Regions from separate parts of the Ramlibacter sp. AN1015 genome, predicted to be linked through region 1. Evidence: riboswitches for the same ligand, from Rfam matches in the RefSeq annotation. Region 1 holds a riboswitch; the other holds the start of a gene.
What was found. A riboswitch is a leader RNA that binds a small molecule or an ion and turns the genes downstream of it on or off. The one in region 1 is predicted to bind S-adenosylhomocysteine.
Positions count from the first base shown of each region.

Region 1 (9,879 bases):
ACGCAAAAGCCCGCACCGCTGCTGGTGGTCGATACCCACGCCGGCGCCGGTCTGTACCGGCTGGACGACGACTACGCGCGCACCTCCGGCGAGGCCGCGGACGGCATTCTCAAGCTGGTGGACGCCACGCTGGCGGAGCCTGCACCGGCCATCACGGACTACCTCGAGGCCGTGCGCGGCGTGAACCGCAGCGGCGCTCTCAAGCTGTACCCCGGCTCCCCCTTCGTCATCCAGCCGCTGCTGCGCCAGGAGGCGCGCGACCGGCTCAAGCTGTTCGAGCTGCACCCGACCGACAGCCAGGCGCTCGTCGCCCACGTGGCGCAGCTCGAGGCGGGCCGCCAGGTCAGCGTGGCGCGACAGGACGGCTTCGAGGCGCTCAAGGCGCTGCTGCCCCCGCCTTCGCGCCGGGCGCTGGTGCTGATCGATCCGAGCTACGAAATCAAGAGCGACTACGCCAAGGTAGTGGCGTGCCTGCAGGACAGTCTGAAGCGCTTTTCCACCGGCACGTACGCAGTGTGGTACCCCATCATTCCGCGGCCCGAAGCGCACGACGTGCCGCGGCGCCTGAAGACACTCGCCAACCAGGCCGGCAAGCCGTGGCTGCATGCCACCCTGGCGATCGGGCAGCGCGAAGAGCCGGACCCGGTCGGCCTCGAGGAGCGCCGGCGCCCCGGATTGACGGCGAGCGGCATGTTCGTCATCAACCCGCCGCACACGCTCAAGCCCGCGCTGTCGGCGGCCTTGCCTCAATTGCTGGAGGTGCTGGGGAGGGGCCGCGGGAAGGCTCAGACGCTGGAGAGCGGCGGCTGAGTTGGCGACGACGCACGGCAGGCGCGAACCACCGATAGCCGAGGTTGCTGCGGCGTCGAACTGGAGGGTCGCGCATTTCGGGAGAACAGCAACCTAACCAATGTAGAAACCCCATGTTTGCTGGACGAATTGACAGGGGGTTCGAGGCCCTGAAGCCTTACGTCAGCGGCCGTACAAGCGGCTGCGCAACCAATTCCCCGACCGCTCGGTTTGGGAATTCCCTATACTTGCCCGCATGTACACCCAAGCCCTCGACATGCCGGAAAACCGGCGCGCGCTGCAGGTCGCGGCCGAGCCGTCCGCGACCGACGCCGAACGCCAGGCACGCTTCGACGCGAAGATCGATTCGGACGGCCGCATCGAGCCGCAGGACTGGATGCCCGATGCCTACCGTAAGACCCTGCTGCGCCAGATCAGCCAGCACGCGCACAGCGAAGTGGTCGGCATGTTGCCCGAGGGCAACTGGATTTCGCGGGCGCCTTCTCTCAAGCGCAAGGCGATCCTGCTGGCCAAGGTGCAGGACGAGGGCGGCCACGGCCTGTACTTGTACAGCGCCGCGGAGACCCTGGGCACCAGCCGCGACCAGATGGTCGAGGCGCTGCACCGTGGCAAGGCCAAGTACAGCTCGATCTTCAACTACCCCACCCTCACCTGGGCCGATGTCGGCGTGATCGGCTGGCTGGTGGACGGCGCGGCGATCATGAACCAGGTGCCGATCTGCCGCTGTTCCTACGGGCCCTATGCGCGGGCCATGATCCGCATCTGCAAGGAAGAGAGCTTCCACCAGCGCCAGGGCTTCGAGAGCCTGATGGTGCTGATGGCGGGCACCGAGGCGCAGCGCGAGATGGTGCAGGACGCGGTGAACCGCTGGTGGTGGCCGGTGCTGGCCATGTTCGGCCCGCCCGATGCCGACAGCCCGAACAGCGCCCAGGGCATGCGCTGGGGCATCAAGCGCCTGAGCAACGATGCGCTGCGCCAGAAGTTCGTCGATGCCACGGTGCCGCAGGCCCAGGTGCTGGGCGTCACGCTGCCCGACCCCGACCTGCGCTGGAACGAAGCCCGCGGGCACCACGATTACGGCGCCATCGACTGGGATGATTTCTGGAACGTGGTCAACGGCAAGGGCCCCTGCAACAAGGAGCGGCTGGCCACCCGCGTGAAGGCGCACGAGGACGGCGCCTGGGTGCGCGAGGCCGCCCTGGCGCACGCGCGCAAGCAGCAGGCCCGCGCCCTGAAGGAGGCCGCATGAGCCAGGAGACCAACGCTCGGCAGGCGCCCGCCCCCGCGCGCGAGTGGCCGCTGTGGGAGGTGTTCGTGCGCAGCCGCCAGGGACTGGAGCACAAGCACTGCGGCAGCCTGCACGCGGCCGACGCCCAGCAGGCCCTGCGCATGGCGCGCGATGTCTACACCCGCAGGCAGGAGGGCGTGAGCATCTGGGTCGTGCCTTCGGCGCAGATCACCGCCAGCGACCCCGACGACAAGGGTGAGTTCTTCGAGCCGGCCGCGGACAAGATCTACCGACACCCGAGCTTCTATTCGATTCCCGACGACGTGGGCCACATGTGATGCTCGCCACCGTGCATGCCCCCCTGGGCTTCCTGCTGCACCTGGCCGACAGCGCGCTGATACTGGGCCAGCGCAACGCCGAATGGTGCGGCCACGGCCCGGTGCTCGAGGAAGACATCGCGCTGGCCAACATCAGCCTCGACCTGATCGGCCAGGCGCGCCTCCTGTACCAGCACGCCGCCGCCGTGCAGGGCGAGGGCGCCACCGAGGACACGCTCGCCTATTTCCGCGACGTGCGCGCGTTTCGCAACCACACGCTGGCCGAGCTGCCGCACCACGGGCCGCTCGCCGGCACGGCCGCGGCCGATCGCGACTACGCCACGACCATCGTGCGCAACTTCCTCACCAGCCAGTTCATGGTGCTGCGCTGGGAGGCACTCGCCCGCTCGGCGGACGCGCAGCTCGCGGCCATCGCAGCGAAGTCGCTCAAGGAGGTGCGCTACCACCTGCGCCACGCCTGCGACTGGCTGGTCAAGCTCGGCGATGGCACCCCGCATTCGCATGCGCGCACGCAGGCAGCGCTGGACCACCTGATGCCGTACACGCAGGAGTTCTGGACCCTCTCGCCCGACGAGGCGCAGGCGCTGCAGGACGGCACCGGCGACGACCCCCGCGCCCTGCGTGCCGCCTGGGACGAGGCGATCGACGCCTGGCTGCACGAGGCCACGCTGCGGCGTCCCGCGCCGGGCGGCCATCTGCCGCGCGGCAAGGAAGGCCTGCATTCCGAGCACCTCGGCTATCTGCTGTCCGAGATGCAGTCGCTGGCCCGTCAGCACCCGGGAGCGCGCTGGTGAGTGCGCGCACCGAGGCCGCACGCCACGCGCTCGAGGCGGTGCCCGACCCGGAAATTCCGGTGGTGTCGATCGCCGAGCTGGGCATCCTGCGCGAGGTGCGCGAGGACGCCGACGGCAGCCTGGAGGTGGTCATCACGCCCACCTACAGCGGCTGCCCGGCCATGGAGCAGATCGAGGCCGACGTGCATGCCGCGCTGGCGCAGGCCGGGCTGGTGGCGCGGGTGCGCTCGCAGCTCGCCCCGGCCTGGACCACCGACTGGATCACCGAGGCGGCGCGCGAGAAGCTGCGCGCTTACGGCATCGCTCCGCCTGCCGGGCCGGCGTCGCAGAGCGAGGGCGGCGCCCGACCGCTGCGCTTCGCACCGCGCGCACCCCGCAGCGCCATCGCCTGCCCGCGCTGCGGCTCGCTCGACACCACCGAGATCTCGCACTTCGGCTCCACCGCCTGCAAGTCGCTGCACCGTTGCCTGGCGTGCCGCGAGCCTTTCGACCACTTCAAGCCCTACTGAGTCACACCCCATGGCGCCGCAATTCCACCCGCTCACCGTGCGCCGCATCACGCCCGACGTGGCCGGCGCCGCCGCCATCACGCTGGCGGTGCCGCCGGCCGCACGCGCGCTGTTCGATTTCCGGCCGGGTCAATACCTCACGCTGCGCACCCGTCTCGGCGGTGAGGAGCTGCGCCGCAGCTATTCGATCTGCAGCCCGCGCCAGCGCTACGAAGGCGCGGGCGAGCTCGACGTCGGCATCAAGCCGGTGGAAGGCGGCGCGTTCTCGAACTGGGCCGTGCGCGAACTCGCTGAAGGCGCCACGCTGGAGAGCCTGCCGCCCGACGGGCGCTTCACCTGCAGCGTGCCGGGCGCGCGGCACCGCGTCGGCTTCGCGGCGGGATCGGGCATCACCCCCATCCTGTCGATCGTGGCCACCACGCTCGCCGCGGATCCGCAGGCGCGCTTCACCCTGGTCTACGGCAACCAGCGCGCCGGCACCATCCTGTTCAACGAAGCGCTGGCCGATCTCAAGGACCGCTACCCCGAGCGCCTCACGCTCATTCACGTGCTCTCGCGCCAGCCGCAGGAGACGCCGCTCCTGAACGGCCGGCTCGACGCCGCGAAGGTGCGCGAGCTGCTGGCCACCATGGTGCCCGCCGAGGACATCGACGAGGCCTTCGTCTGCGGCCCCGAAGGCATGATCGCTGCCACCGAAGACGCGCTGCGCGAAGCGGGCGTTCCCGCCGACCGCATCCGCACCGAACGCTTCGCGAGCGGCCGGCCGGTGGTTGCGCGCGACCGCCCGCCGCCTGCGGTCGATACGGGCGCGAGCACGCCGCTGGATGTCGTGCTCGACGGCAAGACCTGGCACCTGCGGCTCGCCCCCGGCGAGCGCATCCTCGACGCCGGGCTCGCTGCGGGGCTCGACCTGCCCTACTCCTGCCAGGGGGGCGTGTGCTGCACCTGCCGCGCCCGCGTGCTGCAAGGCAGCACCGAGATGGAGCGCAACTACACGCTCGAGGACGGCGAGATCGCCCAGGGCTTCGTGCTCACCTGCCAGGCGCGCGCCGTCGATGGCGAGAAGCTGGTGGTGAGCTACGACGAGCGCTGAGCCGCGTCATGCGCAAAGCAGCGCCTATTTCGAATCGGCGGGCTCACCTGCGGCCAGGTCCAGCCGCGCGGCAGCGGCCTCCTCCGGGTCGAGCACGCGCAGCTCGACGCGCTTGATGCCGAGACCGACCAGCCCGATGCGCGCGGCGGCGGCGCGGCTGAGATCGATGACGCGGCGGCCGGCGTAGGGCCCGCGGTCGTTGATGCGCACCCGCACCGTGCGGCCGTCCGAAAGGCTGCGCACTTCCACCCAGGTGCCGAAGGGCAGGCTGGGATGCGCGGCCGTGAGCGCGTGCATGTCGTAGGTTTCGCCGCTCGCCGTCGGCCGCCCGTGCAGGGGCTTTCCGTACCACGACGCCAGCCCGCGCACCGGTGCGCGGGCGGCGTCGGGCGACGGAGACGGCGCTGCGGCCTTGGGCTGCGGCCCCGGCGGGCGAGTTGCCGCCGCGGGCTGCGGCGCTGCCAGTTCGCCGTGCGAATTCGGCCCCGCCTCGTTCGGCGCCTGCGCAATCACCGGCATCGATGCCGCAGTGCCCAGCGCCAGCATCAGCACCAGCAGCCCCGGTGCGAAGCGCGTCAGGCGCGTCGTATGCATCAGGCGCCCAGCTGGCGGCAGATCGCCAGTGTGGCCTGGGCCTGGTTCATGGTGTAGAAGTGCAGCCCCGGCGCGCCGGCCCGGGCGAGCTGCTCGCACAGCCGCGCGACCACGTCCAGCCCGAAGGACTTGATCGAGGCCGTGTCGTCGCCGAAGCTTTGCAGCCGCAGCCGGATCCAGCGCGGGATCTCGGCGCCGCAGGCATCTGAAAACCGCAGCAGCTGCGTCGAACTGGTGATGGGCATGATGCCCGGCACCACGGAGACATCGATGCGCAGGCGACGCAACTCCTCGATATACCGCGCGTACGCATCGGCGTTGAAGAAGTACTGCGTAATGCCCGTGTCGGCGCCCGCCTCGATCTTGGCGACGAAGGCCTCGAGGTCGCTGTGCGGCGAGCGCGCCTGCGGGTGCGTTTCCGGGTACGCCGCCACCTCGATGTGGAAGTGGCGCCCGGTCTCGCTGCGGATGAAGCCGACCAGGTCGCTCGCATAGCGGAACTCGCCACCCGCGCCGTAGCCGCTGGGCAGGTCGCCGCGCAGCGCCACGATGCGCCGCACGCCCGCCTCGCGGTAGGCGGCGAGGCGTTCGCGGATGCTCTCGCGGTTCTGGCCGATGCACGACAGGTGCGGCGCCGCCGACACGCCGTCGGCCATGATCTCGCGCACCGCCTGCAAGGTGCCGTCCTGGGTGGAGCCGCCGGCCCCGAAGGTCACCGAACAGAACTCGGGCCGCAGCGCATACAGCTGCTGGCGCACCGCGCGCAGCTTGGCTGCGCCTTCCTCGGTCTTGGGCGGAAAGAATTCCAGGCTGATGGGCAGCATGCGCCCTCCTCAGGTGTCGTGTTCGCCCGGTCGGGCATGGATGAAGAACTCGCGGTTGCCGTCGCCGCCGGTCACCGGGCTGTCGTGCCAGCCGAGCACCCGCAGGCCGAGCGCGCGGCAGGCGTCGCGCACGCGGCGCTCGACCTGCGCATACAGCGTGGCGTCGCGCACGACACCGCCCTTGCCGAGCTGCCCCGGCTGCAGCTCGAACTGCGGCTTGACCAGCATCAGCAGGTCGCCCGCGGGTGCGAGCAGCGGCACCAGCGCCGGCAGCACCAGCGTGAGCGAGATGAAGGACAGGTCGCCCACCACCAGATCGAACGGCTCGAAGCGCGCGCCACCGACGGCAGCGAGCTGCGCCTCGTCGAGGCTGCGCGCGTTGACGCGTTCGATGCAGCGCACGCGCGGGTCGCCTGCAATGCGCGGGTGCAACTGGCCGTGCCCGACATCGACGCCCACCACGCTGGTCGCGCCGCGCTGCAGCAGGCAGTCGGTGAAGCCCCCCGTGGACTGGCCCACATCGAGGCAGCGCGAGCCCCGAGGATCGATGCCGCTGGCGCGCAATGCGCCTTCGAGCTTGAGTCCGCCACGCGAGACGTAACGCGCCTCGGCCGCGTCGCCGAGCTCGAACAGCGCATCGGCCGGCAGCTCTTCGCCGTTCTTCGCAACCGCACGCCAGTCGGCGCCGGCGCGCCAGCGCACGCCGGCAGCGATCAGGCGCTGGGCCTGCGCGCGCGAGGCGGCGAGGCCGCGTTCGACGAGCAACTGGTCGGCGCGCATCGGCTGTCCGGGGTCGGGCTGCCGCAGCGGCGCAATCAGTAGCGGTAGGTGTCCGGCTTGAACGGGCCCTGCTTGGGCACGCCCAGGTAGCCGGCCTGCTCGTCCGACAGCTCGGTCAGCGTGGCGTTGAGCTTCTTGAGCTGCAGGCGCGCCACCTTCTCGTCGAGGTGCTTGGGCAGCGTGTAGACCTTGCCCACGTCGTAGCTGTCGGCATGCGCGAACAGCTCGATCTGCGCGATGGTCTGGTTGGCGAAGCTGGAGGACATCACGTAGCTCGGGTGGCCGGTGCCGCAGCCCAGGTTCACCAGGCGTCCCTTGGCCAGCAGGATGATGCGCTTGCCGTCGGGGAAGATCACGTGATCGACCTGCGGCTTGATCTCTTCCCACTGGTACTTCTCGAGCGACGCGACGTCGATCTCGTTGTCGAAGTGGCCGATGTTGCAGACGATCGCCTGGTCCTTCATGCGGGCCATGTGGTCGTGCGTGATCACGTCCTTGTTGCCGGTGGCCGTCACGAAGATGTCGGCCTTGTCGGCGGCGTACTCCATGGTGACCACGCGGTAGCCTTCCATCGCGGCCTGCAGGGCACAGATGGGGTCGATTTCGGTGACCCAGACCTGCGCCGAGAGCGCGCGCAGGGCCTGGGCGCTGCCCTTGCCCACGTCCCCGTAACCGGCCACCAGCGCCACCTTGCCGGCGACCATCACGTCGGTGGCGCGCTTGATCCCGTCTACCAGCGACTCGCGGCAGCCGTACAGGTTGTCGAACTTGCTCTTGGTGACCGAGTCGTTGACGTTGATGGCGCGGAACATCAGCTCGCCGCGCACGGACATCTGCTTGAGGCGGTTCACGCCCGTGGTGGTCTCCTCCGTCACGCCGATGATCTCGGCGCTCTTGCGGCTGTACCAGGTGGGGTCCTGCGCGAGCTTGGCCTTGATGGCGGCGAACAGCAGGCGCTCTTCCTCGCTGCCGGGGTTGGTGAGCACGGAGGCGTCCTTCTCGGCGCGCTTGCCCAGGTGCATGAGCAGCGTTGCGTCACCGCCGTCGTCCAGGATCATGTTCGGGCCTTCGCCGGCCGAGCCCTTGGGGCCGAAGTCGAAGATGCGGTGGGTGTAGTCCCAGTAGTCGGCCAGCGATTCGCCCTTGATGGCGAACACGGGCGTGCCGCCGGCGGCGATGGCGGCGGCGGCGTGGTCCTGGGTCGAGAAGATGTTGCAGGAGGCCCAGCGCACCTGCGCGCCCAGGGACTGCAGCGTCTCGATCAGCACGGCCGTCTGGATGGTCATGTGCAGCGAGCCGGTGATGCGCGCGCCCTTGAGCGGCTGGGCCTTGGCGAACTCGTCGCGGATGGCCATGAGGCCCGGCATCTCGGTTTCGGCGATGCGGATTTCCTTGCGGCCCCAGTCGGACAGCGACAGGTCGGCGATGGCGCAGTCGTCGGCGGAAACGGGTTTGAGAACGGCGTTCATGGATTCTCCAAAACAGGGTTTGAATAGGCCACTACTTCTCTGGGGAACTCACCACACAGGAAACAGTGGGTGAGCGTCGTTGCGGGTGGGAAATCCGAGCCTCGCACTGAACAGTGCTGCAACGCTCCTCGGATGGGACGCGATTATAGGCAGCCACCCCACGGCCGCGGCTGGCTGGGGTACAAAAGGCGATGCCCGAAAACGCCCTCTTCGCCACCCCCATCGACCCCATGCTCGCGAAGGTCGCCGACGAGCTGCCGCAGGGCGATGCCGTGCTCTACGAGCCCAAGTGGGACGGCTTCCGGGCCATCGTGTTCCGGGGCAACGACGGGGTCACGCTGCAAAGCCGCGACCTCAAGCCGCTGAACCGCTATTTCCCCGAGCTCGAGAAGGCGCTGCACGAAGCGCTGCCCAAGGGCTGCATCCTCGACGGCGAGATCGTGGTGGCGGGCCCGAACGGCCTCGACTTCGATGCCCTGCAGCAGCGGGTGCACCCTGCGGCGTCGCGCATCGCGCGGCTGGCACGCGAGACACCGGCCGCATTCGTCGCGTTCGACCTGCTGGCCGCCGGCGGGCGCAGCACGATGGCGCTGCCGCAGCACGAGCGGCGGCTGCGGCTGGAGCGCCTGCTGGGCCAGGCGCGCCCGCCGCTGTACCTCACCCCGATGACCCGCGACCGCGCCACCGCGCAGGAATGGCTGCAGCGCTTCGAAGGTGCGGGCCTCGACGGGGTGATCGCCAAGCCGGCCGACGCGCCCTACCAGCCGGCGAAACGCGCGATGTTCAAGATCAAGCACGTCCGCACGGCCGATTGCGTGGTGGCCGGCTTCCGCTGGTACAAGGACCAGCAGGACGCCGTCGGCTCGCTGCTGCTGGGCCTGTATGACGAGGAGGGCATGCTGCAGCACGTGGGCATCACCTCGTCGTTCACGATGGCCCGCCGCACCGAGCTGGTGGACGAGCTTGCGCCGCTGCGCGAGCAGGCGCTGGAGAACCACCCCTGGCGCGACTGGGCCAGCGCCTCCGTCGGCGATGCCGACCGGATGCCGGGCGCCAAGAGCCGCTGGAGCGGCGGCAAGGACCTGCGCTGGGAGGCGCTGCGCCCCGAGCGTGTGTGCGAGGTGAAGTACGACCACCTGCAGGGCCGGCGCTTTCGCCACGCCACCACCTTCCTGCGCTGGCGCACCGACAAGGCGCCCGCCGACTGCCGCTACGACCAGCTGGACGTCACGGCGCCCTTCGAGCTGGCGCAGGTGTTCGGCGCCTGAGCTCGCCTTGCGTCGCCCTGTCCTGCGCGAGCCTGCGTCGGCGGCTGGCCCCCCCTACTTCGGCCCGGCCTTGCGCTGCGTCCGCGGCCTGGCCGAGGCGCTTTCCTTCGCGTCGGCGGCCACGGGCTCGCGCGTGCGCCGCACCGACGGCGGGGCACGGGGCGGCTCGCCG
Region 1 covers NZ_JBBJUM010000001.1:317,575-327,453, forward strand. The annotation lists gene WG922_RS01560 (23S rRNA (adenine(2030)-N(6))-methyltransferase RlmJ) at 1-810, shown strand, start outside; gene paaA (1,2-phenylacetyl-CoA epoxidase subunit PaaA) at 1,046-2,059, shown strand; gene paaB (1,2-phenylacetyl-CoA epoxidase subunit PaaB) at 2,056-2,376, shown strand; gene paaC (1,2-phenylacetyl-CoA epoxidase subunit PaaC) at 2,376-3,170, shown strand; gene paaD (1,2-phenylacetyl-CoA epoxidase subunit PaaD) at 3,164-3,679, shown strand; gene WG922_RS01585 (2Fe-2S iron-sulfur cluster-binding protein) at 3,690-4,772, shown strand; gene WG922_RS01590 (septal ring lytic transglycosylase RlpA family protein) at 4,797-5,366, opposite strand; gene metF (methylenetetrahydrofolate reductase [NAD(P)H]) at 5,366-6,190, opposite strand; gene WG922_RS01600 (TlyA family RNA methyltransferase) at 6,200-6,970, opposite strand; gene ahcY (adenosylhomocysteinase) at 7,006-8,439, opposite strand; S-adenosyl-L-homocysteine riboswitch at 8,504-8,575, opposite strand; gene WG922_RS01610 (ATP-dependent DNA ligase) at 8,631-9,707, shown strand; gene ligD (non-homologous end-joining DNA ligase) at 9,762-9,879, opposite strand, start outside.

Region 2 (9,879 bases), on a different contig from region 1:
GTGTCGTGGGTTCGCTCGTCATGCCCGGATTCTCGGACATCAGCGCGCGGCCCCGACCACCCGCAGCACCTCCTCACCATATGCCTGGAGCTTCTTGGCGCCGAGCCCGCTGATGCCCTGCAGATCCGACAAGGTGCGCGGATCCTGCGCCGCGATCGCTGCGAGGGTGGCGTCGTGGAAGATGACATAGGCCGGCAGGTTGTGCTCGCGTGCCACTTCGGCGCGCCAGGCCTTGAGCGCGGCGAAGCGCAGCTGCCCGTCGTCGGTGAGGCCGGCAGCCACGGCCGCGGCCGTCGGCTTGGGGCCGCCAGCGCGCCGACGCCCGCCGGACGGCGCCGCAACGCCCTCGCGCAGCGTCACCGTCTGCTCGCCGCGCAGCACCGCACGCGAGCCGTCGGTCAGCTGCAGGGTGTTGAAGGCCTGGGCATCGACGGACACCGCCCCCACCGCGATCAGCTGGCGCAACACGCCACGCAGCTGCGTCTCGCTGAAGCCGCCGCCGAGACCGAAGGTGCTGAGGCGATCGTGCCCGTGCTGGCGCACCTTGTCGCTCGCCTTGCCGCGCAGGATGTCCATGATGTGGCCGGCGCCGAAGGTGATGCCGCTGTGCTGCTGCACCCGGTAGATGGTCGAGAGCAGCTTGCGCGCGGCATCGGTGCCGTCCCACACCTGCGGCGGATTCAGGCAGTTGTCGCAGTTGCCGCAGGGCCCCGACACCTCGCCGAAATAGTGCAGCAGGCGCACGCGCCGGCAGTCGGTCGCCTCGGCCAGCGCCAGCAGCGCATCGAGCTTGCCGCGCATCACCTGCTTGAAGTCCGCGCCGGCGGGGCTCTCGTCGATCATGCGGCGCTGGTTCACCACGTCCTGTAGCCCATACGCCATCCACGCCGCCGCGGGCAGCCCGTCGCGCCCCGCGCGGCCGGTCTCCTGGTAGTAGCCCTCGATGTTCTTGGGCATGTCGAGATGGGCCACGAAGCGCACGTCGGGCTTGTCGATGCCCATGCCGAAGGCGATGGTCGCCACCATCACCACGCCCTCGTCGCGCAGGAAGCGGTCCTGGTGGCGCTGGCGCATCGCGGCGTCCAGGCCCGCGTGGTAGGGCAGCGCGTCGATGCCCTGCTGCGCCAGCATCTGCGCGACTTCCTCGACCCGCTTGCGCGACTGGCAATACACCACCCCCGCTTCACCCTCGTGCTCGTCCTGCACGAAGCGCAGCAGCTGCTGGCTCGGATCCTTCTTCTCGACGATGGTGTAGGAGATGTTGGGCCGGTCGAAGCTGCTGACGAACTGCCGCGCCTGCTCGAGCTGCAGGCGCTCGACGATGTCCTGGCGCGTGAGGGCGTCGGCCGTGGCGGTGAGTGCGATCCGGGGCACACCGGCATAGCGCTCGTGCAGCACCGTCAGCGCGCGGTACTCGGGCCGGAAGTCGTGGCCCCACTGGCTCACGCAATGCGCCTCGTCGATCGCGAACAGCGACAGCAGCCCGCGCTCGTGCAGCGAATCGAGCTGCGCCAGGAAACGCGGCGTGGTCACGCGTTCGGGCGCGGCGTACAGCAGCGTGACCTCGCCGCGCAGCAGGCGCCGCTCGACATCCGCCGCCTCGGCCCCGCTCAGGGTGGAGTTCAGGAACGCCGCATCGACTCCGGCTTCGTGCAGCGCGCCGACCTGGTCGTGCATGAGCGCGATCAGCGGCGACACGACCACCGCGATGCCGCGGCCGGCCCGCTGTCGCACGATGGCCGGCACCTGGTAGCACAGCGACTTGCCGCCGCCCGTGGGCATCAGCACCAGCGCGTCGCCGCCGGTGCAGACGTGCTCGACGATGGCGGCCTGGGGGCCGCGGAACTGCTCGTAGCCGAAGACCTCGTGCAGGACGGACAGGGGAGAAGGTGAGGCGGTGGCGAGCACGATGGCGGCGATTGTCGCCTCACGCCCGGCTCAGGAATTCAGCAAATACCAAAGCGCTAGGGGGCACACACTTTTTGCTCATCAGTGAAATGTGAGGTTTTGATGCCACTGGATTCAATAGGCAGCCAGCTGCGACCCGACGCCAGGCGCTCAGGGGCGCGCCCGACACGAAGAACGGACCTGGTGCCAGATCCTGAGCTCGGGCTCGCCGGCCGGTGAGCTGCAGGTGACGCTTCGGCGGCCATCGCAATCACGGTTTCTACAATCGACGGACCATGCAACCCATCGCCTACACCCGCGGCCACGCGCTGGCCGACGCCCTGTCCAAGCGCATCGTCATCATCGACGGGGCCATGGGCACCATGATCCAGCGCCTGAAGCTGAGCGAGGCGCAGGTGCGGGGCGAGCGCTTCAAGGACCACGGCAAGGACCTCAAGAACAACGGCGAGCTGCTCAGCATCACGCGTGCGGACGTGATCCGCGACATCCACGAGGCTTTCCTGGCGGCGGGCTCCGACATCATCGAGACCAACACCTTCGGTGCCACCTCGATCGCGCAGGACGACTACGCGCTCGGCCACCTGGCGCGCGAGCTGAACCTCGCCTCTGCACGCCTGGCGCGCGAGGCGGCCGACAAGTTCTCCACCCCCGACAAGCCGCGCTTCGTGGCCGGCGCGCTCGGCCCCACGCCGCGCACCGCCAGCATCAGTCCCGACGTGAATGATCCGGGCGCGCGCAACGTCGATTTCGAGCAGTTGCGCGCGGCCTACTTCGAGCAGGTGCAGGCGCTGGTCGAGGGCGGGGCCGACCTGCTGCTGGTCGAGACCATCTTCGACACGCTCAATGCCAAGGCGGCGCTGTTCGCGATCGACGAGTACTTCACGCAATCGGGCGAACGCCTGCCGCTGATCGTCAGCGGCACCGTGACCGACGCTTCCGGCCGCATCCTGAGCGGCCAGACGGTGGCGGCGTTCTGGTACAGCGTGCGCCACGCCCGCCCACTGGCGGTGGGCCTGAACTGCGCGCTGGGGGCGGCGCTGATGCGCCCGTACATCCAGGAGCTTTCGCGCGTGGCCGGCGACACCTATATCAGCTGCTACCCCAACGCCGGCCTGCCCAACCCCATGAGCGAGACCGGCTTCGACGAGACGCCCGAGGTCACGGCGCGCCTGCTGCACGAGTTCGCCGCCGAAGGCCTGATCAACATCGTGGGCGGCTGCTGCGGCACCACCCCTGCGCACATCGGCGCCATCCGCGAGGCGGTGACGCCGCTTGCGACGCGCAGCCTGCGGCACGCCGCAAGCAACGTGCCGGGAGTGCCGGCCTGAGCGGCCCGGCTCAGTCCCCCGCCAGCGCGCCCAGGGTGTCCTCGATCGCTGCCGCCACCGCGTGCAGCGCCTCGGAAGGCTCGCCCTGCGCCTGGGGGCCGGCCAGCACGCGTTCGGCGGACGCGGCAGCGGCAGACAGGCGGTCGGCGCCCATGGTGGCGGCCGAGCCCTTGAGCGTGTGCATCATCCGCACCGCCTCGGCCTGCGGCACGCTGTTGAGCAGCGTCGGCAGCCGCGATGCGATGCCCTGCAGGCTTTCGGTGAAGCTGGGCACGAGCCGGTCGTAGAGCGCGCGGTCGCCGCCCAGCCGGCTCACCGCCGAGCCCCGGTCGAGCAGCTGCGACGCGAGCGGACGCGCGGTGTGTTCCGGGTCCGCCTGGCCGTGCGCGGGCTGCTTGGGGTTGTCTGGGTGCGATGCCGTGCGTTGCGACAGCGCTTGCGGCGGTTCCGATGCCGGCAGACCGGCGCCCTGCGAGGCAGCCTCCGGCAGCGGTGGCATCGTGACCGCTGCCGCAGGAGCGGCCATTGGCGCCGCCGCCCCTCGCTGGCCAACGTGGTGCAGCAGCACCTGCACCAGCTGCTCGATGCTGAAGGGCTTGCCCACGTGGTCGTTCATGCCGGCCGCGAGGCTGTCCATGCGATCGCTCTCCATCGCGTTGGCCGTCATCGCGATGATCGGCAGGCGCCAGTTGCCCAGTTGCTCGCGCACCGCACGGGCGGCAGTGAGCCCGTCCATGACCGGCATCAGGACGTCCATGAGTACCGCGTCGAACTGGTGCGCGGCATCGCGGATGCGCTCCAGGCCGTCGCGGCCGTTGGATGCAAGCTCCACCTGCGCCCCCTGGGCGGCCAGCAGCTCCATGGCGACCTGCTGGTTGGTCGGGTTGTCCTCCACCAGCAGCAGGCGCAGCCCCGCCAGGGGCAGCCCTGGCCCGACGGCGCCGCGCATTGCCTGCGGCGGCGCTGCGGGCGCGAGCGCATCCGCCAGCATGGTGGGCGTGACCGGCTTGACCAGAAAGCCGTCCAGCAGGGCCTGCTCGTCGGGAGGGCGCTGGCTCAGCATCTCGCGTCCGTAGGCCGTCACCATGATGACCAGGGGCGCCTTCGCAGCGGCTGGGAGCTGGCGGATGCGCAGGCTGGCCTGCCAGCCGTCCATGTCGGGCATGCGCCAATCGACGAACACCGCGTCGTAGGCCTGCCCCGGAGCCGCGGCATCGACCATGGCCACCGCGGCCGCGCCGCTGTCCGCCACATCCACTGTCCAGCCCAGCCCCCGGGCCATGGCCGCAAGGCTCTCGCGCGCGTCGCTGTTGTCGTCCACGATCAGCACCCGGCGCGGTCCCGAGGCCTTCGCCGGCGCCGGCGCCGGCGCAGCGTCGGCCGGCGCCACGGGCAAGTCCAGCTCGAACCAGAAGCGGCTGCCGCGCCCGGCTTCGCTCTCCAGGCGCAGCTGGCTTCCCATGAGGCCCAGCAGCTTCTGGCAGATGCCCAAGCCCAGGCCGGTGCCCCCGAACTGGCGCGCGGTGGTGTCGCTGGCCTGGCCGAACTCGCTGAAGATGCGCTCCTGCTCCTGCGGGGCGATGCCGATGCCGGTGTCGCGCACCGACACCTCGACCCGGGCGCGCTCGCGGTCACCCCCGAGCAGCCGCAGGGCCAGCACCACCTCACCGCGCTCGGTGAACTTGATCGCGTTGCCACCGAGGTTGATCAGCACCTGCCGCAGGCGCAGGTCGTCGGCCACCAGGCGCGGCGGCAGGGCCGGGTCGATGTCGAACAGCACCTCCAGCTCCTTGCGGCCCACGCTGGCGGCGAAGATCACCGACAGGTCGCGCAGCAGGTCGTCCACCGCGAAGGCGCGCGGCGCCAGCGCCATCTTGCCGGCCTCGATCTTGGACAGATCGAGGATGTCGTTGAGCAGCGTGAGCAGCGAGCGCGCCGCGCGGTCGGCCTTGTCGGCGTAGTCGCGCTGGCGGCCATCCAGGGTGGTGCCGCGCAGCAGGGCCAGCATGCCGAGCACCGCGTTCAGCGGTGTGCGGATCTCGTGGCTCATGCTGGACAGGAAGCGGCTCTTGGACTGGCTGGCCTGCACGGCGAGGTCGCGCGCCTGGCGCAGCTGGGTCACGTCGAGCGCGAGCACGAAAAAGCCCCGCACCTCGTCGGCTTCGATGTCCGGGATGTAGTGCAGCTGCCAGGACGAAGTGCGCCCCGCTCCTTCGTCGGCCTCGTATTCGAAGTACTGCGGCCTGCCCTGCAGCACCTCGTCCACGTGCGGACTGAGCTGGTCGTAGAAGGCCTGGCCGAAGATGTCGGGGGACAGCAGTTGCCCCTTGAGCTGCCCGGGTTCGCGATGGAAGACGTCGCAGAAGCGGCGGTTGACGAAGCGGCAGCGCCGCTCGCGGTCCCAGTACGAAACCCGCGCCGGCAGGTTGTCGGCGATCACGCGCATCAGGTGCTCGCTGTCGCGCAGGCGCAATTCGGCGAGCTTGCGCCGGGTGATGTCCGAGGCGATGCAGATGAAGCCGTTGACGTGGCCTTCGTTGTCGCGCGTTGGCTGCAGCTCCGTGTCGGTCCAGTAGCGCACGCCTTCGCGCATCTGGTTGAGCAACTCCAGGCGCCGCACCTCCCGCTTGGCAACCGCCGCGCGCAGCAGCGCGCGGGAGGCCGGTTCCACCCCCGCGATCTCGGGCAGTTCACCGGCGAAGCGGCCCACGCATTCGTCGGCCGCCAGCCCGGTGAGGCGCTCGAATCCGGCGTTCGCCCAGGTGATGCGCCCGTCCAGGTCCATGCCGAACACGGCGCTGGAGGTGCGCTCGACCACACGTGCCATGCGTTGCAGGTCCCCCGTCATGCCACTCGCCATGCGGCGGGCGCGGTCCTTGGCCGACATGAGCAGCCAGCTCGCCAGCGCCAGGAGTGCACTGAGAAGGCCGCCGCTGACGCCGATCACCCACGGCAGCGTCTGCCCCGGCGCCAGCTGCAGCGCCGGCGTGCTCACCACCCGCAGGGTCAGCGGCCGGTCGCCCACCACCAGCTGCTCCTCGCTGGCGAAGCGCCCGCGCGGCAGGGGCGCATAAGCGAGGGACGCGCCGGGCATCGCCCGGCTGTCGTAGAGCAGGCTCTGGGGCCGCCCTTCGTCGCCGTCGAACAGCTGGAACTGCAGGCCCCGTCCCATCCCGTCGCGCAGCGGCTCCATCACTTCACGAATGCTCAGCGCAGCGAAGAACAGCCGCGCGGGCGCCTCGACGCCCTGCGCGCCCGCGGCGTCGTGGGCCGGCACCATCAGCAGCCAGGCCTTCCTGCCGCCCTCGAGCCCCATGGAGACGGGCCCGCTCAGGACCGCGCGGCCGGTCGCGACCGCCTGCTGGGCGAGGGCCAGGCGGGCCCAGTCGGCGCCCAGCGCCTGCGCAGGAGCCCAGCCGCTGCCGTGGGCCGGCTCTGCGAAGTGGGTGATGCGCAGGCTTGCCGCGGCAGGCCTGGCCACCGCGTGCGGCCTGTCGGCCGCGGCGACCCGGCGCCCCGACAGATCGTCGGACGGTGCCACGAGCGCAGGCTCCGCGTCCAGCACCCCCAGGCCGCGCACGCCGGGAAAGAGGGCCCCGAGATCCCGATTGGACGCATAGGCGCGGAACTGGTCCTGCGTGAGCCTGCCGGAGATGCCGAAGGTCGCGCGGGTGCCCTTGAGCAGGTCTTCGGCCAATGCGACTTGGCGATGCAGCCCAGTCTGAAGCCGATCGACCTGCGTCAGGAAGCGCGCCTGGGTCTCGGCCTGCAGCGCCGAGCGGGCGCCGGTGACGGCGGTGGCGGTCAGCCCCAGGCCGAGCACCAGCACCAGCAGCGACAGGCCGGCGGCGCTGCGGGCGTCGGCCCGGTCGGCGGGAGGCGTGCTCGTCGGCCGGGAGGTGGCCCAGGAGCGCGGGCGCGGAACGCGCGGAAGGCTCGGAAGGAAGGTCATCTGCCGCGCATTGTTGCGTGGTTCTGCTCAGCTGGCATCAGGTTCGCGTCTGCGGGCGCGGGTCGGGCGCCGATAGAATCGCGGCTCCTCAAGGAGCGTTGCAGCGGCGGCACATCGGTTGTGCGGCCGTCAGGCTTGAGCATGGTTCAACGGCGCTCACCTCACGATCTCTCCGGGCCGCGGCCCGGCAATTCCGGCAGGTGAACCATGCAGCCCCAGACCCCTTCTCCTTCGCGGACCACCTCCCTTTCGCCGACGACTGCGGCCCCGCCGCCGCTGCACCTGGCCGGCCTGGAGCCTCTCTCCATCGCGCCCGGCAGCCTGTTCGTGAACATCGGCGAACGCACCAACGTCACCGGCTCGCGCGCATTCGCGCGGCTGATCCTGAACAACCAGTTCGAAGAGGCCCTGGCGGTGGCGCGCCAGCAGGTGGAAAACGGCGCCCAGATCATCGACGTGAACATGGACGAGGCGATGCTGGACAGCCGCGCCGCCATGGTGCGCTTCCTCACCCTCATGGCCAGCGAGCCGGACATCGCCCGCGTGCCCGTCATGGTGGACAGCTCCAAGTGGGAGGTGATCGAGGCGGGCCTGCGCTGCATCCAGGGCAAGGGAATCGTCAACTCGATCAGCCTGAAGGAAGGCGAGGCCGAGTTCCGCCGGCAGGCCACGCTGGTCAGGCGCTACGGCGCCGCCGCGGTGGTGATGGCCTTCGACGAGAGGGGCCAGGCCGACACCTACCAGCGCAAGATCGATATCTGCGCCCGGGCCTACCGCATGCTGGTCGATGAGATCGGCTTCCCGCCCGAGGACATCATCTTCGACCCCAACATCTTCGCCATCGCCACCGGCATCGAGGAGCACGACAACTACGCCGTCGATTTCATCGAGGCCACCCGCTGGATCAAGCAGAACCTGCCCGGCGCCAAGGTCTCGGGCGGGGTGTCCAACGTGAGTTTTTCCTTCCGCGGCAACGACCCGGTGCGCGAGGCCATCCACACCGTGTTCCTCTACCACGCCATCCAGGCGGGCATGGACATGGGCATCGTCAACGCCGGCATGGTCGGGGTGTACGACGAGGTCGAGCCGACGCTGCGCGAGCGCGTCGAGGACGTGGTGCTCAATCGCCGGCCCGACGCCGGCGAACGCCTGGTCGAGATCGCCGAACAGGCCAAGGGCGCGGCGCGCGACGACAGCAAGCGCAACGAATGGCGCGCCGGCACCGTCGAACAGCGTCTGTCGCATGCCCTGGTGCACGGCATCACCGACCACGTCGTGGCCGATACCGAGGAAGCCTGGCAGGCGGTACGGGCACGCGGCGGGCGGCCGCTGCACGTGATCGAAGGCCCGCTGATGGACGGCATGAACATCGTCGGCGACCTGTTCGGGCAGGGCAAGATGTTCCTGCCGCAGGTGGTCAAGTCGGCCCGGGTGATGAAGCAGGCGGTGGCCCACCTGATTCCCTACATCGAAGAAGAGAAGCAGCAGCAGGAGGCTGCGGGCGAGGACGTGCGGGCCAAGGGCAAGATCGTCATCGCCACCGTCAAGGGCGATGTGCACGACATCGGCAAGAACATCGTCACCGTGGTCCTGCAGTGCAACAACTTCGACGTCGTGAACATGGGCGTGATGGTGCCCTGCCACGAGATCCTGGCGCGGGCCAAGGTCGAGGGCGCGGACATCGTCGGCCTGTCGGGCCTGATCACGCCCTCGCTCGAAGAGATGCAGTACGTGGCCGGCGAGATGCAGAAGGACGAGCACTTCCGCATGCGCAAGATCCCGCTGCTGATCGGCGGAGCGACCACCAGCCGCGTGCACACCGCCGTGAAGATCGCGCCGCACTACGAGGGGCCCGTGGTCTACGTGCCGGACGCCTCGCGCAGCGTCGGCGTGGCGCAGAGCCTCCTGTCCGACCAGGCCGCGCGCTACATCGCCGAGGTCGAGGCCGACTACGACCGGGTACGCCGCCAGCATGCGAGCAAGAAGCAGACGCCCTTGTGGCCGCTGGCGCAGGCGCGTGCCAACAAGACCCCTATCGACTGGAGTGCCTGGCGCCCGCCGGCTCCGAAGTTCCTGGGGCGGCGGGTGTTCCGCAACTTCGACCTCGCCGAACTCTCCCGCGCGATCGACTGGGGCCCCTTCTTCCAGACCTGGGACCTGGCCGGCCCCTTCCCGGCCATCCTCAAGGACGAGGTCGTCGGCAGCGAAGCCGTGCGCGTGTTCTCGGACGGCCAGCGCATGCTCAAGCGGCTGGTCGAGGGCCGCTGGATCACGGCCAATGCCGTCCTGGGCTTCTGGCCCGCGCACAGCGTGAACGACGACGACATCGCGCTCTACACGGACGAGACGCGCGAGCAGGTCGCCATGACCTGGTGGGGGCTGCGCCAACAGGCGGAGAAGCAGGCCGTGGACGGGCAGATGCGGCCGAGCCGCGCGCTGGCCGATTTCGTGGCGCCGCGTGGCGCGGCGCCGGACTATGTGGGCATGTTCGCCGTCACGGCGGGGATCGGCGTCGATCGCAAGGAACAGTACTTCCTCGACGACCACGACGACTACTCCGCCATCATGCTCAAGGCCCTTGCCGACCGGCTGGCCGAGGCCTTCGCCGAGGTGCTGCACGAGCGCGTGCGGCGCGACCTGTGGGGCTATGCGCCGCACGAACAGCTGTCGGTGCCGGAGCTCATCGCCGAA
Region 2 covers NZ_JBBJUM010000010.1:51,027-60,905, reverse strand. The annotation lists gene WG922_RS16110 (DUF3297 family protein) at 1-22, opposite strand, end outside; gene recQ (DNA helicase RecQ) at 40-1,908, opposite strand; gene WG922_RS16100 (homocysteine S-methyltransferase family protein) at 2,184-3,236, shown strand; gene WG922_RS16095 (response regulator) at 3,247-7,188, opposite strand; S-adenosyl-L-homocysteine riboswitch at 7,273-7,353, shown strand; gene metH (methionine synthase) at 7,396-9,879, shown strand, end outside.
Region 2: linked by a shared signal. The riboswitch ahead of metH (methionine synthase) and the one ahead of ahcY (adenosylhomocysteinase) in region 1 are both predicted to bind S-adenosylhomocysteine.